2 linked regions of the Caballeronia sp. TF1N1 genome follow. The protein of the gene in region 1 binds, or shares a complex with, the protein of each later gene. Links are inferred from orthologs where the notes say so. Each region holds a gene or a part of one and is shown in the gene's direction. Other genes may lie near its edges. The genes, in order: fliS and LDZ28_RS00505.

Evidence for each region.
Region 2: the proteins of fliS (region 1) and LDZ28_RS00505 are in contact, whole or in part, in a crystal structure (PDB 5MAW), measured with the Bacillus subtilis proteins. The link is inferred for Caballeronia sp. TF1N1 from one-to-one orthologs.

The regions. Positions count from the first base shown.
Region 1 is NZ_CP084626.1:2,789,394-2,799,504, reverse strand. What follows is about bases 6,897-9,801. They hold fliS (flagellar export chaperone FliS), read left to right. Parts: upstream 6,897-8,091; coding sequence 8,092-8,511; downstream 8,512-9,801. Other genes in these bases: LDZ28_RS13095 (flagellar hook-length control protein FliK), read left to right, coding at 8,946-9,801; LDZ28_RS13100 (flagellar protein FliT), read left to right, coding at 8,541-8,870; fliE (flagellar hook-basal body complex protein FliE), read left to right, coding at 7,485-7,850; fliF (flagellar basal-body MS-ring/collar protein FliF), read right to left, coding at 6,897-7,187. In the rest of the region: LDZ28_RS13145 (hypothetical protein), read left to right, coding at 1-170; LDZ28_RS13140 (flagellar hook-length control protein FliK), read right to left, coding at 227-1,669; flagellar export protein FliJ, read right to left, coding at 1,701-2,150; flagellar protein export ATPase FliI, read right to left, coding at 2,222-3,736; flagellar assembly protein FliH, read right to left, coding at 3,745-4,416; flagellar motor switch protein FliG, read right to left, coding at 4,409-5,404; more of fliF, read right to left, coding at 5,394-6,896; more of LDZ28_RS13095, read left to right, coding at 9,802-10,111. UniProt on the Bacillus subtilis protein: Essential for filament assembly. May act as a facilitator of flagellin (hag) secretion. Antagonizes translational repressor CsrA indirectly.
Region 2 is NZ_CP084626.1:99,861-109,911, reverse strand. The notes cover bases 1-2,845. They hold LDZ28_RS00505 (flagellin), read left to right. Parts: upstream 1-777; coding sequence 778-1,914; downstream 1,915-2,845. Other genes in these bases: fliD (flagellar filament capping protein FliD), read left to right, coding at 2,094-2,845; LDZ28_RS00510 (glycosyltransferase family 41 protein), read left to right, coding at 1-502. Outside these bases: more of fliD, read left to right, coding at 2,846-3,635; LDZ28_RS00495 (flagellar protein FliT), read left to right, coding at 3,645-3,944; LDZ28_RS00490 (sodium:calcium antiporter), read right to left, coding at 4,071-5,081; LDZ28_RS00485 (ABC transporter substrate-binding protein), read left to right, coding at 5,567-7,162; LDZ28_RS00480 (MBL fold metallo-hydrolase), read right to left, coding at 7,169-8,242; LDZ28_RS00475 (MerR family DNA-binding transcriptional regulator), read left to right, coding at 8,366-8,788; aceK (bifunctional isocitrate dehydrogenase kinase/phosphatase), read left to right, coding at 8,813-10,051. UniProt on the Bacillus subtilis protein: Flagellin is the subunit which polymerizes to form the filaments of bacterial flagella. Assembly into flagella requires FliW. Acts as a homeostatic autoinhibitory regulator to control its own cytoplasmic levels.

The DNA.
Region 1 (10,111 bases):
AAACGGTGATCGATGAAGTCAGGAAACTCCTCTTGAAACGCGACGCGTCTGCTTTCTTCCGTCTGCGACACGAACTCAGCGTTCTGTATCTTCGGGTGACACTCAACGGAATTTGGCAGGAAGTAGAAAAAGCAATCACGCGTCAGCGAGGACGCGCAACCTGTGCTTGATCAATGTGATTGCAATCGGTTCGTCCCAAGAAGCCGAATCGATTGCACCACGGCCATCAAGCAAACGTATCCACCAACCCGACCGTGCGCCGCACCGGCATCGTCACCGTGCTTGCCACGCCCGAATCGCTACCGCCGACGCCGCCAACACCGCCCACGCCGCGTCCGTTGCCCGACGACGAGCGGCCCTCGCCGCGGTCCTGTTGCGACGACTGGCGCGCGAATCCATCCGAAACGCTGGTGGAGCCTAGGCTGATACCGTTGGCTTCCATCGCCTCTCGCAGCTTCGGCATCGCGGCCTCGACCGCTTCGCGCACCTGCGCATGCTGCGACACGAAGAGCGCGTGCGCATGATTCTCGGAAACCTGCAGAGTGACCTGCAACGGGCCGAGATCCTTCGGATTGAGCGTCAACTCCGCGCTCTGTTGCTGCGAATTCGAGAGGAACACGACTTTCTGGCTGAACGCATCGTCCCAGCCGCCAGCGCCCACGTGCGGCGCAATCGCCGCGCTGGTCGCCGCCGTCATCTCGCCTTGCGCACTCGATACCGCCGACCCCGCCGATGCCGATTGCATCGCCACCGCGCGCGCCGCTGCATCGGCTTGCTGCGAGATGGCTTTGTACGCCGCGCTGCCCGCATCGGCTTGCGGGGTCAGCGCGGCCTGAACCGCTGCCGCATCGCTTGCCAGTGCCGCGGTCGTCGCCGGCGCCGCGTTGTCCCTGGCATCGCCGGCGAGCGCGTTGAGCAGGCCGCCCGAGCGATTACCCTTCGATCCTTCGCCGACCATGGCGCCCGACGCCTCGTCGCTCTTTCCAGCGCCCGTGGCCGCGCCCGCGCCCGCATGCGCCGATGCCGCCGCGTTCATCGGCACGGCATTCGCCGGCACGTTGTTCATCGCGGCGAGCGCGGCCTGCAGCGCATCTTGCGCGGACTTGGCGTCGCCGCTCTTGTGCGTGTCGCCGGTCGCGGTCTTGTCGTCATCCGTCGATGCAACCGCCGTCGCGGCCGCATCGGTCACGTCGGACACGGTGGTATTCGCAGCTTGGGCGGCGTCCGCGCGCTCGGCCGCATCGGCGGCATCCGTCGCTTTCGCGGGCTTTGCCGGGGCGGCAGGCTTGGACGCATCCGCCGTTTCGGTCTTGCCCGAAGGCTTCGATGCCTCCTTCGTCGAATCCGTCTTGCCGCTCTTGTCGGCCGACGACGACGCCTGCGTGTCTGTCGCGCTATCGCTCTTCTTCACGTCGCTCGCGTCGTCCGACTTGCTGGCGCTCGCGGTGTCGTCGGACTTCGGCACGTCATGCACGCTCGACTTGGCCGCAGTGGACGAGGACAAGGACGACGCCGCCAGCGCCTTGGCTGCCTGTGCGTCGGCATTGGCCTTGTCGGTCATGCTCTGCAGCGTCAGGCCGAACGACGCGCCTGCGTCCGCTGCACGCTTTTTGGCAGCCGAAGATGACGAAACGCCCGACTGCGCGCCGATGGAAGAAACGGAGGACATGCGTTACCTCGAAAAAGTCCGGTAGTTAAATTCAGGCGCGTTCGGCGCGCATGCGCAGCACCTTGGCCGCGTGCTCGTCCGATTCGCGCTGTTCCACGCGCGCCGCCTTCTTGGCGAGCAACGCCTCGCCGCGCGCCGCGAGCACCTCGTAGCTGCCGACCTTCTGCTTCTTGAGACGCCATTCCGGCTTCGCCGCCTCGATGCGCTGGTCGGCCATCACGAGCAACGTGCGCTGTTGCGCGATCGCCGAGTCCAGCGTGTCGACGAACGCCTGGAAGTTACGCAGCGTCTGCGCCGTCGTGCCTTGCTGCGCCGACGCCGTGAAACGCGCGTGATATTCGTCGCGATACGTCACGAGCGAATTGAGTTGCCCCTCGATTTCGTTGCGCTCCTGCTGAAGCTTGCCCAGCTTCTTGGTCGCGGCGTCGAGTTCTTCCTGAGCGAGTTCGATCAGGGTGTTGATCGGCAGATTCTTTGACATGGACGAGTTGGTCTCTGTGGTCGCGCGGTTTTTTTAATAACTTATGACAAATATAGGTGCGGCTGCAAATACTAGTTGAAAAGTTGATGCAATAAACCAAGACTCGGTTCGAAATTCGCCTGCTCGCGAAAGCCTTGCTGTAAAAACGACTCCATTCGCGGATAAAGCGCGATGGCCCGGTCGAGCAGGGCATCGCGGCCGCTGGAATACGCGCCCACGTTGATCAGATCGCGATTGCGCTGATAACGCGAGAGCATCTGCTTGAAAAGGCGCACGTGTTCGAGATGCTTGTCGTCGATGAGCGCGGTCATCGCGCGGCTGATCGACTGTTCGATATCGATAGCCGGATAATGCCCCGCCTCGGCGAGCGAGCGGTTCAGCACGATATGGCCGTCGAGAATGGCGCGGGCCGAATCGGCGATCGGATCTTGCTGGTCGTCGCCTTCGGTGAGCACGGTGTAGAACGCGGTGATCGAACCGCCGCCTTCCGGGCCATTGCCGGTACGCTCGACCAGCGCGGGCAGCTTGGCGAACACCGACGGCGGGTAACCCTTGGTCGCGGGCGGCTCGCCAATCGCAAGTGCGATCTCGCGCTGCGCCATCGCGTAACGCGTCAGCGAATCCATTAGCAGCAACACATGCTTGCCCTGATCGCGGAAATATTCGGCGAGCGAAGTCGCGTAAGTCGCGCCCTGCATGCGCAGCACCGGCGAAACGTCGGCCGGCGCGGCCACGACGACCGAACGCGCGAGACCGTCTTCGCCGAGAATCTGTTCGATAAATTCCTTCACTTCGCGGCCGCGTTCGCCGATCAGTCCGATCACGATCACTTCCGCGCTCGTGTAGCGCGCCATCGTGCCGAGCAGCACCGATTTACCGACGCCCGAACCCGCGAACAGGCCCATGCGCTGGCCGCGTCCAACCGTCAGCAGCGAATTGATTGCGCGCACGCCGACGTCCAGCACTTTGTGAATCGGCTCGCGATTCAGCGGGTTGATGACCGGCGATGACAACGGCGCATCGACTTTTGCGCCGAGCGGGCCGAGTCCGTCGAGCGGACGGCCGGATGCATCGACCACGCGGCCGAGCATCTCCCAGCCGACCGGCAGACGTTTCGCGCCTGCCATCGGATCGTTGATCGGCGCGCTTTCCAGCGGATACACGCGCGCGCCGGGCAAGAGGCCGGCCATTTCCGTGGTCGGCATCAAGAAGAGTTTGTCGCCCGCGAAGCCGACGACTTCGGCTTCGGCGGTCGGAATGGCGCTGCCCGGCGGCAGTTCGATCATGCATTCGGAACCGACGCCCATCTTCAGTCCGACCGCTTCGAGCACGAGGCCGGCGGCGCGCGTGAGACGTCCGCACGGACGCAGCGGCTTGGCGATCGCGGTACGCGCCTTGAGGGCGTCGAGCTTGTCGCGCCAGGCGTCGATATGCGGATTGCCCGCCATGTTCGCGAGTTCCGCGATGGTCCGCGCAGCGAGTTCCTCCGGCGATTCTTCCTCGACGACAGCCTCCGGCCCGAACGACGCGCGCGCGATTTCCTGCTCCAGCTCGCTTAGTCCGTCCTGCGTGATGCGATGCGTCATTGCGCTATTTACCACGGCTTGTTCCTCCCCAATGCCGCCGCGACACGCTCCCAGCGCGACGCATTGGTCGAATCGATTTCGCCGCTCGCCGCGTGCGCGCGGCAGCCGCCGCGTTCCACGAGCGGGTCGGGCCGCACCATCCAGCCAGCCGCGCCGAGTTCTTCCTGCAAGTACGCATCGACGATAGGCAAATCGGCGGGATTCACGATCAGCGTCGGCGATCCCGTGAGTTCCGGCTCGGCCGCGATCACTTCGCGCGCCACGGTGACGAGCGCCGTCGGATCGTGCGCCAGATGCTGCCGCACCACTTGCTGCGCGATATCGACCGCGAGCGCGGCGAGCGTTTCCGCGATGGCGGCATCGGCGGCTTGCAGCGCGATCCTGAACGCATCGGCGATTTCCGCGAGACGCGCCGCTTCGGCGAGCGCTTCCTTGCGGCCGTCCTCGAAACCCTTGGCGTGACCTTGTTCGAAACCGGCCTGATACCCGATCGCCTGTCCAGCCACATGACCCGTGGCAAGACCTTGCGCATGCGCGTCTTCCTCGACGCGGCGCAAATGCGCTTCGAGCGCTGCCTGATCCGCCGCGCTGTGGTCCACGGTGACGGGATCGAACGAAGCCATCTCCCAGCGTTGATACGCGGAGAGCGGCGCCTTCGGGTTCTGGGCCGGATTAGACATATGCATCCTCTGCCTTGCCGCCTAATTGAATCTGGCCGTTTTCCGCCAGATTACGCACCACCTGAAGCACCTTGCGTTGCTGCTGCTCGACTTCCGACACACGCACCGGACCGCGCGAATCGAGGTCTTCCGCAAGCAATTCGGCCGCGCGTTGCGACATGTTCGACAGGAACTTCTGACGCAACGCGGGCTGCGCGCCCTTGAGCGAGACGATCAGCGTTTCGGATTCCACTTCCTTCAGCAGCAACTGGATCGCGCGGTCTTCCAGGTCGAGCAGGTTCTCGAACACGAACATCTGGTCGATGATCTTCTGCGCGAGTTCCACGTCGTATTCCTTGACGTTGTTGATCACGCCCTCTTCATGGTTGCTCGACATGAAGTTGAGAATCTCGGCCGCCGTGCGGATACCGCCCATCGGCGCGCGCTTCAGGTTGTCGCTGCCGGAGAGAAGCGTGGTCAGCACATCGTCGAGTTCGCGCAGCGCGGCGGGCTGAATACCGTCGAGCGTGGCGATACGCAGCAGCACGTCGTTACGCAGACGGTCGTTGAGCAGCGAGACGATTTCCGAAGCCTGATCGCGGTCCAGGTGCACGAGGATCGTCGCGATGATCTGCGGATGCTCGTTCTTGATGAGTTCCGCGACCGCGCCCGAGTCCATCCACTTCAGACCTTCGATACCGCTCGTATCGCTGCCTTGCAGAATCCGGTCGATGAGCGCGCCAGCCTTGGTTTCGCCGAGCGCCTTCGTGAGCACCGAGCGGATGTACTCGCTCGAATCGAGCGACAACGCGGTGTGCTGCTCCGCTTCGCTGACGAATTCGGTCAGCACGTTGTCGAGCTGCTCGCGCGTCACGTTCTTGAGCGCCGCCATGGTCGCGCCGATCTTCTGCACCTCGCGCGGAGCGAGATACTTGAAAACTTCGGCGGCTTCTTCCTCGCCGATCGACATCAGGAGGAGCGCGGCTTTATTGAGACCTTCAGCGTTCATCGGACACCCAGTTCTTCACGACCGTCGCCACGATTCTCGCGTCCTGACGCGCCACCATGCGCGCGTAGTCGAGATTGCGATCGAACTTGGCCTTGTTGCTTTCATGACCGAGGAGACTTACCTCGGCATCCTTGTCATCATCGTCATTCTTGGCGCCGCCTTCGAGCGTCGGGCCGTCGAGCAGCGAGAGTTCGTCTGGCGCGTTGAGCGAGGGCGCCGCCGGTTCCGGCACGGGGAAGGCGCGGCGCATTGCCGGCTTCACCATGCTGAAGTACAGGAACAGTGCGACGATGCCGATGCCCACGTACTTCGCCAACTGAATACCGCGCATGATCATGTCCGGCGTGCGCCACCACGGCACATCGGGCGTCACGTTCTGGTCGGAGTTGAACGCGCTGTTCACCACGTTGACCGAGTCGCCGCGCTTCTCGTCGTAGCCCATCGCGTCCTTCACGAGTTGCTGGACTTGCGCGAGCTTGTCGGCGGCGAGCGGCGTCATCGTGACGTTGCCCTTCGCATCGACCTGACGCTGATAGTTCACGACCACCGCCACCGAAAGACGCTTGATGCCGCCTGTCGCCTGTTCGTAGTGGCGCACGGTGCGGTCCACTTCGTAATTGGTCGTCGTGTCCTTGCGCAGGTTCTGCGGCGTGGACTTCGCGGCGGCAGCGCCGGTTGCGTCCGATGCTCCGCCCGTGACCGGCGCGGATGCCGGCTGCGGCGGCTGGTTCGACAGCGCGCCCGGCACGCCCGACGGGCCGCTGCCCGAGGTTTCGCTGGATTCGCTCGATTGCTGGCTGCGGATCGACGTGTTCTGGGGGTTGGCGTTCGGGCCGTAGCTTTCGGCGGTTTGTTCGAGCTTCGAGAAGTCGATGTCCGCGCTCACTTGCGAATGCGCGTTGCCGCCGCCGAAGAGCGGGGAAAGAATCGCGTCGATGCGCTTTTGCGTGTTGTGCTCGATCTGCTGCACGTACTTCAGTTGCGATGCGTCGAGACCGTTCGCGGCGCTCTGGTTCGTGAGCAGGTTGCCGTCCTGATCGACGATATTCACGTTCTTGACCGGCATGTCCGCCACGCCCGACGACACCATGTGCGCGATCGCCGAAACCTGTCCTTCGTCGAGCACGCGGCCGGGAAAGAGGTTGACCATGACGGACGCGGTCGGCAGTTCCTTGTCGCGCACGAACACGCTCGGCTTCGGAATGGCCAGATGCACGCGTGCCGACTTCACCGAGGAAATTGCGCCGATGGTGCGTTCCAGTTCGCCTTCGAGCGCGCGCTGGTAGTTGATCTGCTCCGCGAACTGGCTGATGCCGAACTTTTGGTTGTCCATCAGTTCGAAGCCGACCGAGCCGCTTTTCGGCAAGCCCTGGCTTGCGAGGCGCAGACGCGTTTCGTGCACCGACTCGGCCGGAACGAGGATCGCGCCGCCGCCGTCGGAAAGCTTGTAGGGAATGTTGCCCTGCTGGAGCGCGGCGACGATCGCACCGCCGTCGCGGTCGGAGAGATTCGAGAACAGCACGCGGTAGTCGGGCTGGCGCGTCCACATGACGAGCCCCGCCACGACCATCGCCAGAATCGCCACGGCGATGATGAGCGGCACGCGCGGGTTCGAGCGGAATTGCGAGAGCATCGGCATGCGCTGAGCGAAGCCGCCGAAGTCGGCGCCGCCAGCGCCGCCGGTGAGGCTGGGGCTCGCGGCGCTCGCCGAGGCGCCAGGCTGCGCGCCTGCCAGGCCCATTCTGGCGTCTGGCGTGATCAGTGAGTTGTTGGGCGTATCCATTTAGCGTCGAAGCTCCGAATCTTTTGCGTTCCCCTCTGGCCGGTCGTACTGCCCGTGATGCGGCGCCGGAGGACTTTTGACGAGATGGATTATCCGCAGAAGATTGCAAGTCGATTCGGCGAATAGAGCCGGGTTTCCCCCGTTCTTCCAGCGCTTTGGAAAATGCCGCGCTGCTAATCTTTCTCGTACTCGGTAAAAGCGTTCGGACGACCGTTCGCACGCCGCCCCGAACCCGGCGACGAGCGTCTTTCGCACTTGGGCGCTGAACCGGCTCTTTACTTGTCAATCGGAGACACCATGAACTTCCCGATCAATCCGCTCACCTCCGCGCTGAGCACAATGCAGTCGATGGCGACGCAGGCCGCCGGCAGCCCCACGGTCGCCACGGGTGCCGTATCCGGACAGGACGCGGGAATCGGCCAGTCGGGCGCGGTGAGCGCGGGCACGTTCGCGGACGCGCTGCAGTCGTCGATCAGCAAGATCAGCGACAACCAGACGAAGGCGCTGTCCGAAGCGCACGCGTTCGAAATCGGCGCGCCGAACGTTTCGCTCAACGACGTGATGGTCGATATGCAAAAGGCCAACGTCGGCATGCAGTTCGGCTTGCAAGTACGCAACAAGCTCGTGTCGGCCTACAACGACATCATGCAAATTTCGGTGTAACGCGCTGTGGCTGGCGCGTGCGTTTCGAATCCGTCCCCATCATGCCGATACGGCCCCAGAGCCTTGCGCCCTAAAGCTTTGCCGCGATTCTCCGATAACCTCGATAACAGCACGGCGAACGATGGTTCGATCGCCAGCACCGATTCTTACCGGTCGGACGAAGCGGCCTTTGCGCCGTCGTCCGAGCACCGCGCGCCACGTGCCGCGGGCGTTATTCGGTATCGCATAAGGAGAACCACGGATGTATTCCCCAGGACAGGCGGGAGCCAACGCATATGCACGCGTCGGCGTTCAGACAGGGGTGATGGGAGCGAGCCCGCACCGGCTGATCGTGATGCTCTATCAGGGCGCGCGGCAGTCGATTGCACAGGCGCGGATGCACTTGCAGCAGAAGAACGTGGGCGCGCGCGGAACGGCGATCAGCAAGGCGATCAACATCATCGAGACCGGGTTGCAGCAGGCGCTCAACAAGGAAGCGGGCGGCGAAGTCGCGCTGCGTCTGGACGCGCTGTACTCGTACATGGCACGCCGGCTCCTGGAAGCGAATCTGAACCAGGACGAGTCGATGCTCGTGGAAGTGGACAATCTGCTGGCTACGCTCGAAGAGGCGTGGGTCGGCATTGGACCGGAAGTGGCGAGAACGACCGCGGCAGCCGTCTGAGCGGCAGCCATGGCGACTGCCTGACAAGAATGAATACCACAGACGAATATTTCGCGCACTACGAGGCGATTGCTGCGCTGTCCGGCCAGATGCTGGCTGCGGCGCGCAGTGGCGAGTGGAGCGAATTGAAGACGATGCAGGGCAGGTATCGCGAGTTGATCGAACGGTTGAAGGACGTGGATACCGGCTCGGAACTCGACGACACCGCCCGTGCGCGCAAGCTGGACCTCGTGAAGAAGATCCTCGCCGACGATGCCGCGATTCGCGACCTCAGTTCGCCGAGCCTCGCGCGTCTTTCCGCGCTCTTCACGACCAACAGCCCGGCGCGCGTACTTAAAAAGATGATCGGACTGCGCTAGACAACGCGGCTTGCGACGGAAAACTCTTCCGGCGTCTGGCCCGGCCCTCGCGCGCGGTCTTTCCAGGATGCCGGCATGTCAGGACTCGATTCCGCGATCGCCACGATTATCGCCAGCCGGACCGAGCTCCTTCTGTCCGCGCTGCGCGCCAACGCCGGTTCGACCGGCCAGCCGACCACGCAGACGGGCGTTTCCTTGTCCGTCGCGACGCCCGCCGGAACCGCGGCGGGCGCATCCGCGCCGACGCTCGCTCCGGTGGCGTCCGCGCAAACCGAACTGTCGAGCGTGGCCCGCACGCTCGATGTCATTTCCCGCCTGGGCGGCGCCGCGCCCGCGATTCTCGGCGATGCCCCGCTCTGGCCGACACCGCCGCGTCCCGCGAGCGCGTTCGCCGCGCTGACCACGGGGCTTTTCGATACCGCTTTCTCCTCCAATGCCGCCGCCGTCGCGGCCGCGCGTGCGGCGAGCCAGAATCTGCCGCCGTTGCCGGCGTCCGCGCTGGCATCGGAGCTTGCGAAAACGGTGGCGCAAAGCGGCCTCTTCTACGAGTCGCATCTCGTGCAATGGATGGCCGGGCAGCGCAGCACGGCGTCGCTCGCGAGCGAACCGCAGGCGCGCATCGATCCGCGCGCGCTGACCTTGCCGCTCGATTTGCCGGGCGACGAAAGCATCGCGCGCGATGCCGCCTTCGACGACACGCGCCCACCGGCGTTTGCCTCGACACAAACCGATCTGTCCGATCTGCACGCCGAAACGCATAACGTCGCGATGCCGCAAACGCCGCAGCAAGCGGCGGCGCTCGCGGCATCGGTACGGGATGCGCCCGCGCTGGCGCTGTCGAATTCGCAAAGCGCGCCGTCCTCGCCCGCTTCGCCGCCCGCCGCGCCGCAGCCGAGCCAGCATGAATCGGCGCTGCAGGCATCGCTCGATGCGGGTATTCATCCAGCGACGCTCACGGTCGTGCGTCAGCAACTCGACATACTCGCCAACGAGCAATTCCGCTGGCAGGGCGAAGCGTGGCCGGGGACGCGTTTCGACTGGGAAGTGGCGCGAGAGCCGCGTCCCGCAGTGGATACCAGCGAGCAACGCGCGTGGCGCACGCGCGTCACGTTGTCGTTGCCCGCGCTCGGCATGGTGGACGCCGAACTCGTGCTGACCGGCGACAAGCTGGTCGCGCGTCTGAGGGCGAGCGATACGGGCGCATCGCGTTTTTCCGCCGATGCCGCCGCGTTCCAGCGTCA
Region 2 (10,051 bases), 2.7 Mb from region 1 along the record:
GTTGATCGCAGGCGTGCCGCGCGACAACAGCCACACGATTCTGATCGATTGGTTCGAGAAGGAAGGAATCGATGTGAGCCGGCTCGAGTTTCGTCAGCGCTCGTCGCTCGTGCGCTATCTCGCGCATCACCTCGACGCCGATATCGCGCTCGACACGTTCCCTTACGCGGGCGGCGTCACCACCATGCAGGCGCTGTGGATGGGCGTGCCCACGCTCACCTTGCCCGGCGAACTGATCGCGAGCCGAGGCAGCACGTCGGTGCTTTCCAACACGGGCCTCGGCGACTTCGTGGCTCGCGACCGCGCGGACTTCGTCGCGAAGGGCATCGAATGGGCGGGCCGGGTCGAAGAACTCGCGCAGATCCGCGCCGGCATGCGCGAGCGCTGCCTGCAGTCGCCGGGGTTCCAGCCCGACACGGTGGCCCGCGCGCTCTCCGCCAGCATGCGCCAGATGTGGCAGCGCTGGTGCGCCGGCAAGGCTGCGGCCACGTTCGACGTCTGAAGCGAATTTTTTAACGAAAGAAGTCGCTGCGTCTGCCGTTAAAGCTCTCAGACGGGGCATTCAAAAACCGCGAGCATCGGCAGCAGAGCCCCGCTGGGCAAGCTTTAGCACGGATTTCCAGGTATTTATCAGGCAAATCGAATCGAGCACTAAAGTTTGCCTAGCACGGGCCGAAAACCTAAACAAGCGGCCAAACAAACAAACGACGGACGCTTCCGCCAAACGATGGCGTTATCAACTCAGATAAATGCGCCAGGCCTCATCGGAGAAACAAAATGATCGGTATCAATAGCAACATCAACTCGCTGGTCGCTCAGCAAAACCTGAACGGCACGCAAAGCGCACTGTCGTCGGCAATCACGCGTCTTTCGTCGGGCAAGCGCATCAACAGCGCAGCAGACGACGCAGCTGGCCTCGCAATCGCTTCGCGCATGACCTCGCAGATCAACGGCCTGAACCAAGGCGTTTCGAACGCGAACGACGGCGTGTCGATGGTTCAGACGGCTTCGAGCGGTCTGTCGCAGATCACGGACAACCTTCAGCGTATCCGTCAGTTGGCCGTGCAAGCATCGAGCGGCTCGCTGTCGACGGCTGACAAGACCTCGCTGCAACAAGAAGTGACGCAGCGTATCAGCGAAATCAACCGTATCTCGTCGCAAACCACGTTCAACGGCACGAACCTGCTCGACGGCACCGCCGGCAGCAAGACGTTCCAGGTTGGCGCGAACGTCGGCCAGTCGATCACGATCGACCTCGGCTCGGCAGCAAACGTCTCGGCTCTGTCGCTCGGCGGCAGCAACCCGCAGAAGGGCACGGTCATCGGCACGGTCGACGGTCTGAGCCTGGGCGACACGGGTGCATCCGCAGCTGCCAGCTCGGCAACGATCACGTCGGTCAACGTCATCGCTGACGGCTCCGGCGGCTACACGTTCACCGACCAGGACAACAAGGCACTCGGCAGCTCGTTCGCCTCGTCGAACGTGTTCACGGGTCTGTCCGCAGGCAGCACGAGCATCAGCCTGAACAGCACCAACGTTCCTTCGGCAACCGCAGCTCAAACGTCCGAAGTCGGCGCGCTGACCGCGAACAACACGCCGCCGCAAGTGTCGCAAATCGACATCAGCAAGGCGAACGGCGCATCGTCCGCAATCGAGGCAGTCGACAACGCACTGGACGCAGTGAACTCGCTGCAAGCTCAGTTGGGCGCTGTGCAGAACCGCTTCAGCTCGGTTGCCGCTACCCAGACCGCGCAGTCGACCAACCTGTCGTCCGCTCAGTCGCAGATCACCGACGCGAACTTTGCGCAAGAAACCGCGAACCTCTCGAAGGCTCAGGTTCTGCAACAAGCTGGTATCTCGGTTCTGGCGCAAGCGAACTCGATGCCCCAGCAGGTTCTGAAGCTCCTCGGCTAAGCATCGCCGACGCAGTAACCGGCGCGTCTCGATCACGGCGCGCCGGCGACGTACCCAGGGAGGCTTGCCTCCCGATTTGCATTTCCGCCAGAGGCGCCTTCATGACGAATCGCCTGCTGACGGCGCAGTAAAACGCATCTTCAACCGCTCACGGCAAGAAGCCAGAAACGGAGCCATACATGTCCACGGTAGCAACCACTTCGGCATCCACGGTCGATCCGACCAGCGCCGTCCAGCAGGCCGCGCAGTCGATCATCAGTGGCTCGACCAACTCCACGATGGATGTGAACTCGCTCGTCACCGCCATCGTCAACGCGAAGGTCGCCGGACAGACGGATGCGCTGACAGCCAAGCAAACCAAGGACAACACCCAGCTCACCGCGGTCGGCACGCTCAAGTCCGTGCTGTCGCTTTTGCAAAGCTCGGTGAGTTCGCTCGCGGACGGCACGACGCTCGGCGCCTTCACGGCGACCGGCAGCGGCAAGGGTCTGACCGGCACGGCCAGCACCGGCGCGGTCGCGGGCACTTATTCGGTCGCGGTCAGCAATATCGCCACCTCGCAATCGCTTACCTCCACCGCGTTCACCAGCACCGCGCAACTCGGCACGGGCACGATGAAGCTGTCGGTGGGCGGCAAGGACATGTCGATCAGCATCGACTCTTCGAACAACACGCTCGCGGGCATTGCGTCCGCGATCAACAAGGCAAGCGGTAACCCCGGCATCACGGCGGCGGTCGTCAACGGCACCGATGGCGCGCACCTCGTGCTGCGCTCGGCGTCGACGGGCCAGGCCAACGGCATTACCGTGGCGGTCACGCCGAACATGCAGTCCGACGGCACGACGCCCGACGACAATGGTTTGTCCAAACTCAACGTGGCATCGACGTTGAGCGCCGCCACGACAGATTCGAACGGCAATGCGGTTCCGGCGCAGACGGCCATCAGCTCGTCGAACTGGACGCAGACGACGGCCGGCATGGACGCCAACTTCACCATCGCGGGCACGCCTGCCAGCAGCTCGACCAATGCGGTCACGACGGCGCTGTCCGGCGTGACGCTGAATCTCACGTCGGATGCGGTCGGGACGACGCAGACCTTGACCATCGCGCAGGACACGGCCACGCAGAAGACGGCCATCGATGGCTTCGTCACCGCGTACAACAACTTCATCACGACGGCCGCGTCGCTGACTTCGTTCGACTCGACCCAGGCAGCCGGTTCGCAAGGCGGCGCGCTGCTCGGCGACTCGATGATGAACACCATTCGCAACGCCCTTTCCAGCACGATTGCCAAGGGCGTGGGTTCCGGCACGAGCCAGGTGAACCTTGCATCGATCGGCATTACGCTGCAACCGGACGGCACGCTCAAGACCGACGAAGACGCGTTGACCGCGGCATTGTCGAGCAACTCGGGCGCGGTGGCATCGCTCTTCAATTCGAGCACGGGCGTAGCCGCGCAACTGAACAACAGCCTGACCGGATTTCTCGCGACAGGCGGTATTGTCGATACGCGCACGACCGCGCTCACCGCCGATCTTTCGAGCATCACGGACCAGCAAACCGCGCTCGCTTCCTACACGGCGCAACTGACCACGACCTACAACGATCAGTTCACCGCGCTCAACACGCTGATGTCGCAGATGGCGACGCAGGGCAGCTACCTGACCGCACTCTTCGGCGGCACCAACAGCGCGGGCGCGCTGGCAAGCAACAAGTCGTAAGGAACGAACATGAACCAGCAAGAAATGATTCAACACGCCTGGGCACTGACCGAGGCGATCGAAGCAGCGGTCAACGAAGAAAACTGGGCGCGCGCGGCCGAACTCACAGAGGCGCGCACGCCGCTCCTGATGGCTGTGGAAGCGAATCAGCCGGCTGAATCGCTCGCGACCATTCGCCGGATTCAGGCGAGCATCGAAGCAACGATGGGCCGTGCGAACGCCGCGCAAGCCATGCTGTCGACGGCGTACCGCAAGTCGATGGATCAGGCGAAAGCCGCCGGACGATATCAACAGGCCGCGCGCTTCTAAAGTTTTTCCAGAACGCGCCGATAACCTTAATAAGAACAACGAGAAGAACGCGTCAGACATGACGCGGCGCTTCGCTCTTGATGCCCGCCTCGCGCGGGCATTTTTTATTTGCGTCGCTCGAAGGCTTCAGCGGCCGAGGGTTAAGGTCAGATAAGCCGCGTACAAGATGCCATTGCCAAGCAATGCCCACAACACCACGCCATTGCCGCGCGCGTTGAAGCGCAGCCATGCCGCCGCCGCGAGCGTGATCAGCACGCCGGTCAGCACTTCCACGCGCGGCTCCCACGGCGTCAGCATGATGCCGATGCCCGGCAGCAAGGTGCCCTGAAATACCATCGCGCCTGTGATGTTGCCGAACGCGAGCGTATCTTTTCCGCGTCGCGCCCAAAGAATGCTGTTCACCTTTTCCGGCAGTTCGGTCGCAATCGGAATGATGATGAGCGAGAGCAAGAGCGGCGATATGCCAAGCGCCGCCGACACGCCTTCCACACCGTGGATGAAGCCCTTCGCCCCGCCGACGAGCAGCACGATGCCGATCAGGAACTGCAGCATGATCGACCCGATACCGTTCGGCAAACCCACGCGCGTGATGAAGAGACGCTCGGGCGCTTCCGTGCCGTGTCCGCTTTCGACAAGACTCGCCGATGCCTTGAACGTGGTGATCACGTAGATCACGTATAAGCCGACGAGGCCGACCGCGAACATCGCCCGCACCTGCCACGCATGATGCGGCACGAACATGGCGCCGGCCGCAATCAGGAACGCGACGAGAAAGAAGTTCAGGTCGCGCGTGAAGCCGCTGCGCTCGGGCATGATCCGGCCGCGCAAGCCACGCGATTTGATGACCGCGAGCGTCATCAGGAAAGTGGAAAGCGTCGCGAGCATGAGTGGCGCGCCGAGAATGGCGCCGACACCGATTTCTTCGTTAACCGAACGGCTCGCCGTGCCGCCTAGCAGCGCGATGATCGGCACGGTCGTTTCCGGCAGCGCCGTGCCGACCGCCGCGAACAGCGATCCAGTCACGCCCTCCGATATGCCGAGCCGTTCGCCGAGATGTTCGAGCGCATTGGTGAAGAGTTCCGATGCGATGAGAATGACCGCGAGCATCAACGCGAGTTCGACGAAGAGCATCGTCATGCGGCACCTCGCGGGAAACGATGCAACGCGCATGCGCGAATGAGCGCGCAGCGAGACAGGGATTTTTGTAGTTGTGGGGACACGATGATTCCACGGTCGGACGTTCAGCGAACCACGATGCGCCATGCGCCGTCCGACCAAGAACGACAAAGCGCATCGATGGTCTCGCCAAACCGCCGGAATGCGACAGCACCGACCGGTCGAACGCGCCACGGCAGCAAGGCCGAGGATGTTGACGCGTTCTCCTTCGCTGATGGAAGGAAGGCTACTCCCCAAAGACCGGGGCAGTGTAGCCTGAGCCGCCCGGTTCGGCAACCCGCACGGCGCGTTCGAGGCATAAGCGTATGCGCAACGATTCGTTGTCGAGCGGCGAGCGCTTCGCTAACCTAGCCGCGCGGATGCGCTACTTGCTCGCCACACGCGCACAGGGTAAAACCAGCCACAAGAACAATCGTAATGTGACCAGCCGGGTCACGGGAGATCTCATGCGCAACACACTTTTCGCTGCCGCCATCGCCGCGACGTTCGCCGCCGCGCCGCTTATCGCAATGGCCAAGCCGCTCACCATCTGCACAGAATCGAGCCCGGACGGCTTCGATGTCGTGCAGTTCAATTCGCTCGTCACGACCAACGCGTCGGCGGATGTCATCTTCAACACGCTCGTGTCATACGACGAGGCCGCGAAGAAAGTCGCGCCCGCGCTCGCCGAGAAGTGGGAGCTCAGCAGCGACGGTCTCACCTACACGTTCCATCTGCGTCCGAACGTGCAGTTCCAGACCACCGACTACTTCAAGCCGACGCGTCCGCTCAATGCCGACGATGTCGTCTTCACCTTCGAGCGCATGTTGTCGGACAGCAACCCCTGGCACAAGATCGCGGGCGCGAGCGGCTTTCCGCATGCGCAATCGATGGGTCTCGTAAAGCTCATCAAGGCCGTGACCAAGGTCGATGACAAAACGGTGAAGTTCGAACTCAACGAGCAGAACGCGACCTTCGTGCCGATCCTCACGATGGGCTTCGCATCGATCTATTCGGCGGATTATGCGGACAAGCTGCTGAAAGCGAACCAGCAAGTCGATCTGAACAGCAAGCCTGTCGGCACCGGTCCGTTCGTGCTCAAGAGTTATACGAAAGACGCGGTGATCCGTTATGACGTGAATCAGAGCTACTGGGGGCCGAAGCCTAAAGTCGATCGCCTGATTTATGCCATCACGCCGGACGCCGCCGTGCGCGCGCAGAAGATCAAGGCGGGCGAATGTCAGATCGCGTTGTCGCCGAAGCCGCAGGACGTGCTCGACGCGAAGAAGGACAAGTCGCTGAAGGTTAGCGAGACGCCCGCATTCATGACCGCGTTCGTCGCGCTGAACACGCAGAAGAAGCCGCTCGATAACCCGAAGGTGCGCCAGGCGCTTAACATGGCGTTCGACCGCACCACCTATACGAAGACGGTGTTCGAAAACACGGGAACGCCCGCGGTGAACCCGTATCCGCCGAACACGTGGAGCTATGACAAGAACATCGCGGCGTACAAGTATTCGCCCGATGCCGCGAAAAAACTGCTCGCGGATGCAGGCTTGCCCAATGGCTTCGAAACGACCATCTGGGTGCGTCCGAACGGTAGTGTGCTGAATCCGAATCCGAAAGCTGGCGCCGAACTGCTGCAGGCGGATCTCGCGAAGATCGGCGTGAAGGCGCAGGTGAAGATCATCGAGTGGGGCGAACTCATCAAGGAAGCCAAGCAGGGCCAGCACGACATGCTCTTCATGGGCTGGGCCGGCGATAACGGCGATCCGGACAACTACCTCTCGCCGCTTTTCAGTTGCAATGCGGTGAAGTCGGGCATCAACTTCGCGCGCTTCTGCGACCCGCAACTCGATAAGCTCATCGCGGATGGCAAGGTCACCTCCGACGTCGCGAAACGCACGAAGGCTTATGTGGACGCGCAGAAGATCATCCACGATCAGGCACTGTGGATTCCGCTCGTTTATCCGACTGCGGCGGCAATCACGCGTGCCAACGTCAGCGGCTACAACGTGAGTCCGTTCGGGCGGCAGAACTTCGGGGCTGTGACGGTGCAGTGAGGGGTTTTACGCGGGCGAGTACCGGATCACCCCGTCCTCGCCCGTCTCGCGCGTAAGCGTGCCATCCAGACACAACAAGTTCAGATGCGCGAGCGCTTCGCCAAGTGCGAAGGTCATCTGATGGATATCGAGCTTGCGCTTGAACATGATCGGCACGATATCTCCCGCGCTGCACGGACGCTGCGTGCACGCCTCGACCACTTCCGCAAGCCGCGCGCGATGATGGTCCCGCAACTGACCGATACGCGTGAGCACGCCGCGAAACGGCTTGCCATGCGAAGGCAAGGCGAGGACATCGGCGGGCAAGTGTTCGTAGCGTCCCAACGATTCGAGATATAGCGCAAGCGGATTGCCTTCTGGCTCGATAGCGAACACGGACACGTTCGTCGAGATGCGTGGCAAAACCATATCGCCGGAAATGAGCAGCTTGTCCGCCGCGCAATACAGCGCACTATGTTCGGGCGAATGACCGTAGCCCGAAATGATTTGCCATTCGCGTCCGCCAATCGCGATGCGGTCGCCATCGCGGATACGGCGGAACTCGGCGGGGATGGAAGGCACGAGCGTCGGGTAATAGCTGTCGCGCTTTCTCAATGCATCGAGCGATGCCTCGTCCGTTAGACCATGCGCCCCGAAGTGCTTCGCCGCGCGCTCGCCGCCCGCGTTCGAGCCATCGCCCGCGGCCATCACGCGGCCCATTGCATACTCGCCGAGCGCAATCCAGAGACGCACGTTCCAGCGTGCCTTGTCCCCACCCTTGCAGATCCAGTCGGCAAGACCGAGATGATCCGGATGGCAATGCGTGACGATCACGCGCAGCACAGGCAAGCCGTCGAGCGCGCTGTCGAACACGCTTTCCCAGTTCGCGCGAATATTTTCGTTCGAGATGCCGCAATCGATGATGGTCCAGCCCTGCACGCCATCGATCTCATCGCGCAATAGCCACAGATTGATGTGATCGAGCGCGAACGGCAAAGGCATGCGCAGCCAGTAAAGGCCAGGCGCGACTTCCTTCACGCGCCCCGCTTCGGGCAATTCGTCGGCAAAAACATAATCGAGTTGATGTTCGAGTGCGTTCATTCTTTTGCGCCTCTGAAGTGAGCATGAATGCGGGTTCAAGCCACGTTGCAATTTCGCCAGGTTGACGATAACGTAAACCTCATTCTAACGTCGCATGTGTGATCACGTGCTCCGGCGCCGGCAATGACTCAAGCAATTCACTACACCATCAGCGAACTGGCGCGCGAGTTCGACATCACGTCGCGCGCCATTCGCTTCTACGAAGACCACGGTCTACTCGCGCCCGAGCGCGAAGGCGCGAACGGCCTGCGGCGTGTGTATTCGTCACGCGATCGCACGCGCCTGAAACTCACGCTACGCGGCAAGCGGCTCGGCTTTACGTTGTCGGAGATTCGCACGCTGCTGGACTTGTACGACTCGCCCACGGGCGGCACGCGGCAGTTGCAGGCTTTTGTCGATACCATCGCGGCGCATCGCGAAGTGCTTGAGCGGCAACTCGTCGATCTCACCACGACACTCGCCGAACTCGAAACATACGAGAAGCAAGGCCGCGCGCTCCTTGCCGCTGGCGTCGAAAAGCGCGCCCGCAGAGCCAAAGCCGCATGATGGCCAACGAGACGCCCAGCCGACATGAATCACTTCCCCAAGCTGCTCTCGTCGCAAATAGGCTTCGATGTCGCGCAGACGATACTCGAAGGCTTCGATCGCCATTACCGCGTCTTTCGCGAAGCGGCAGTCGAGGCGAAGCATCTGTTCGAGGAAGGCAACTGGCAAGCGCTCGCGCAACGCGCACGCGACCGCATCGCGTCTTATGACGATCGCGTCGCGGAATGCGTGACATCGCTGGAAGACGAGTACGACGCCGAGACCATCGACGATGAAATCTGGCAGCAGATCAAGCTGCACTTCATCGGCTTGTTGACGACGCATCGGCAGCCGGAATGCGCGGAGACGTTCTTCAACTCGGTGTGCTGCAAGATCCTGCATCGCTCGTATTTCAACAACGATTTCATCTTCGTGCGGCCCGCCATTTCGACCGAATACATCGAGAACGACGAGCCCGCCGCCAAGCCGACGTATCGCGCGTATTACCCCGAGAAAGACGGGCTGCAGGCCACGCTCGAACGCATCGTCACGAACTTTCAGCTGGAGCCTTCGTTCGAGGATTTGCCGCGCGACGTGCATTGCGTGGTGGATGCAATCGAAGAGGCCTTTGGCCAACTCACGCCCGCGCCGAACTTTCAGATTCACGTGCTCTCGTCGCTGTTCTTTCGCAACAAGGCGGCATATGTCGTCGGGCGCATCATCAATGGCGATGCCTTACTTCCGTTCGCGGTTGCCATCCGTCACACGCAGCCGCACTTGCTGGCGCTCGACACCGTGCTCTTGAACCGGGAGCAGTTGCTCGTCATCTTCAGCTTCTCGCATTCGTACTTTCTCGTCGACATGGAAGTGCCGTCCGCGTATGTGCAGTTCTTGCGCAGCATTATGCCGGGCAAGCCGAAGGCCGAAATCTATACCTCGGTGGGCTTGCAGAAGCAGGGCAAGAATCTGTTCTATCGCGACCTGCTGCATCATCTGAAACATTCGAGCGATCGCTTCATCGTGGCGCCCGGCATCAAGGGGCTCGTGATGATCGTGTTCACGCTGCCTTCGTTTCCTTACGTGTTCAAGCTCATCAAGGACGCGTTTCCGCCGCCGAAGGAAACCACGCGCGAGAAGATTCAGGGCAAGTATCAACTCGTCAAGCGTCACGACCGCGTGGGCCGCATGGCCGACACGCTCGAATATTCGAGCGTCGCGCTGCCGCTTGCGCGCCTCGACGATGCGTTGATCCGCGAACTTGAAAAAGAAGCGCCTTCGATGATC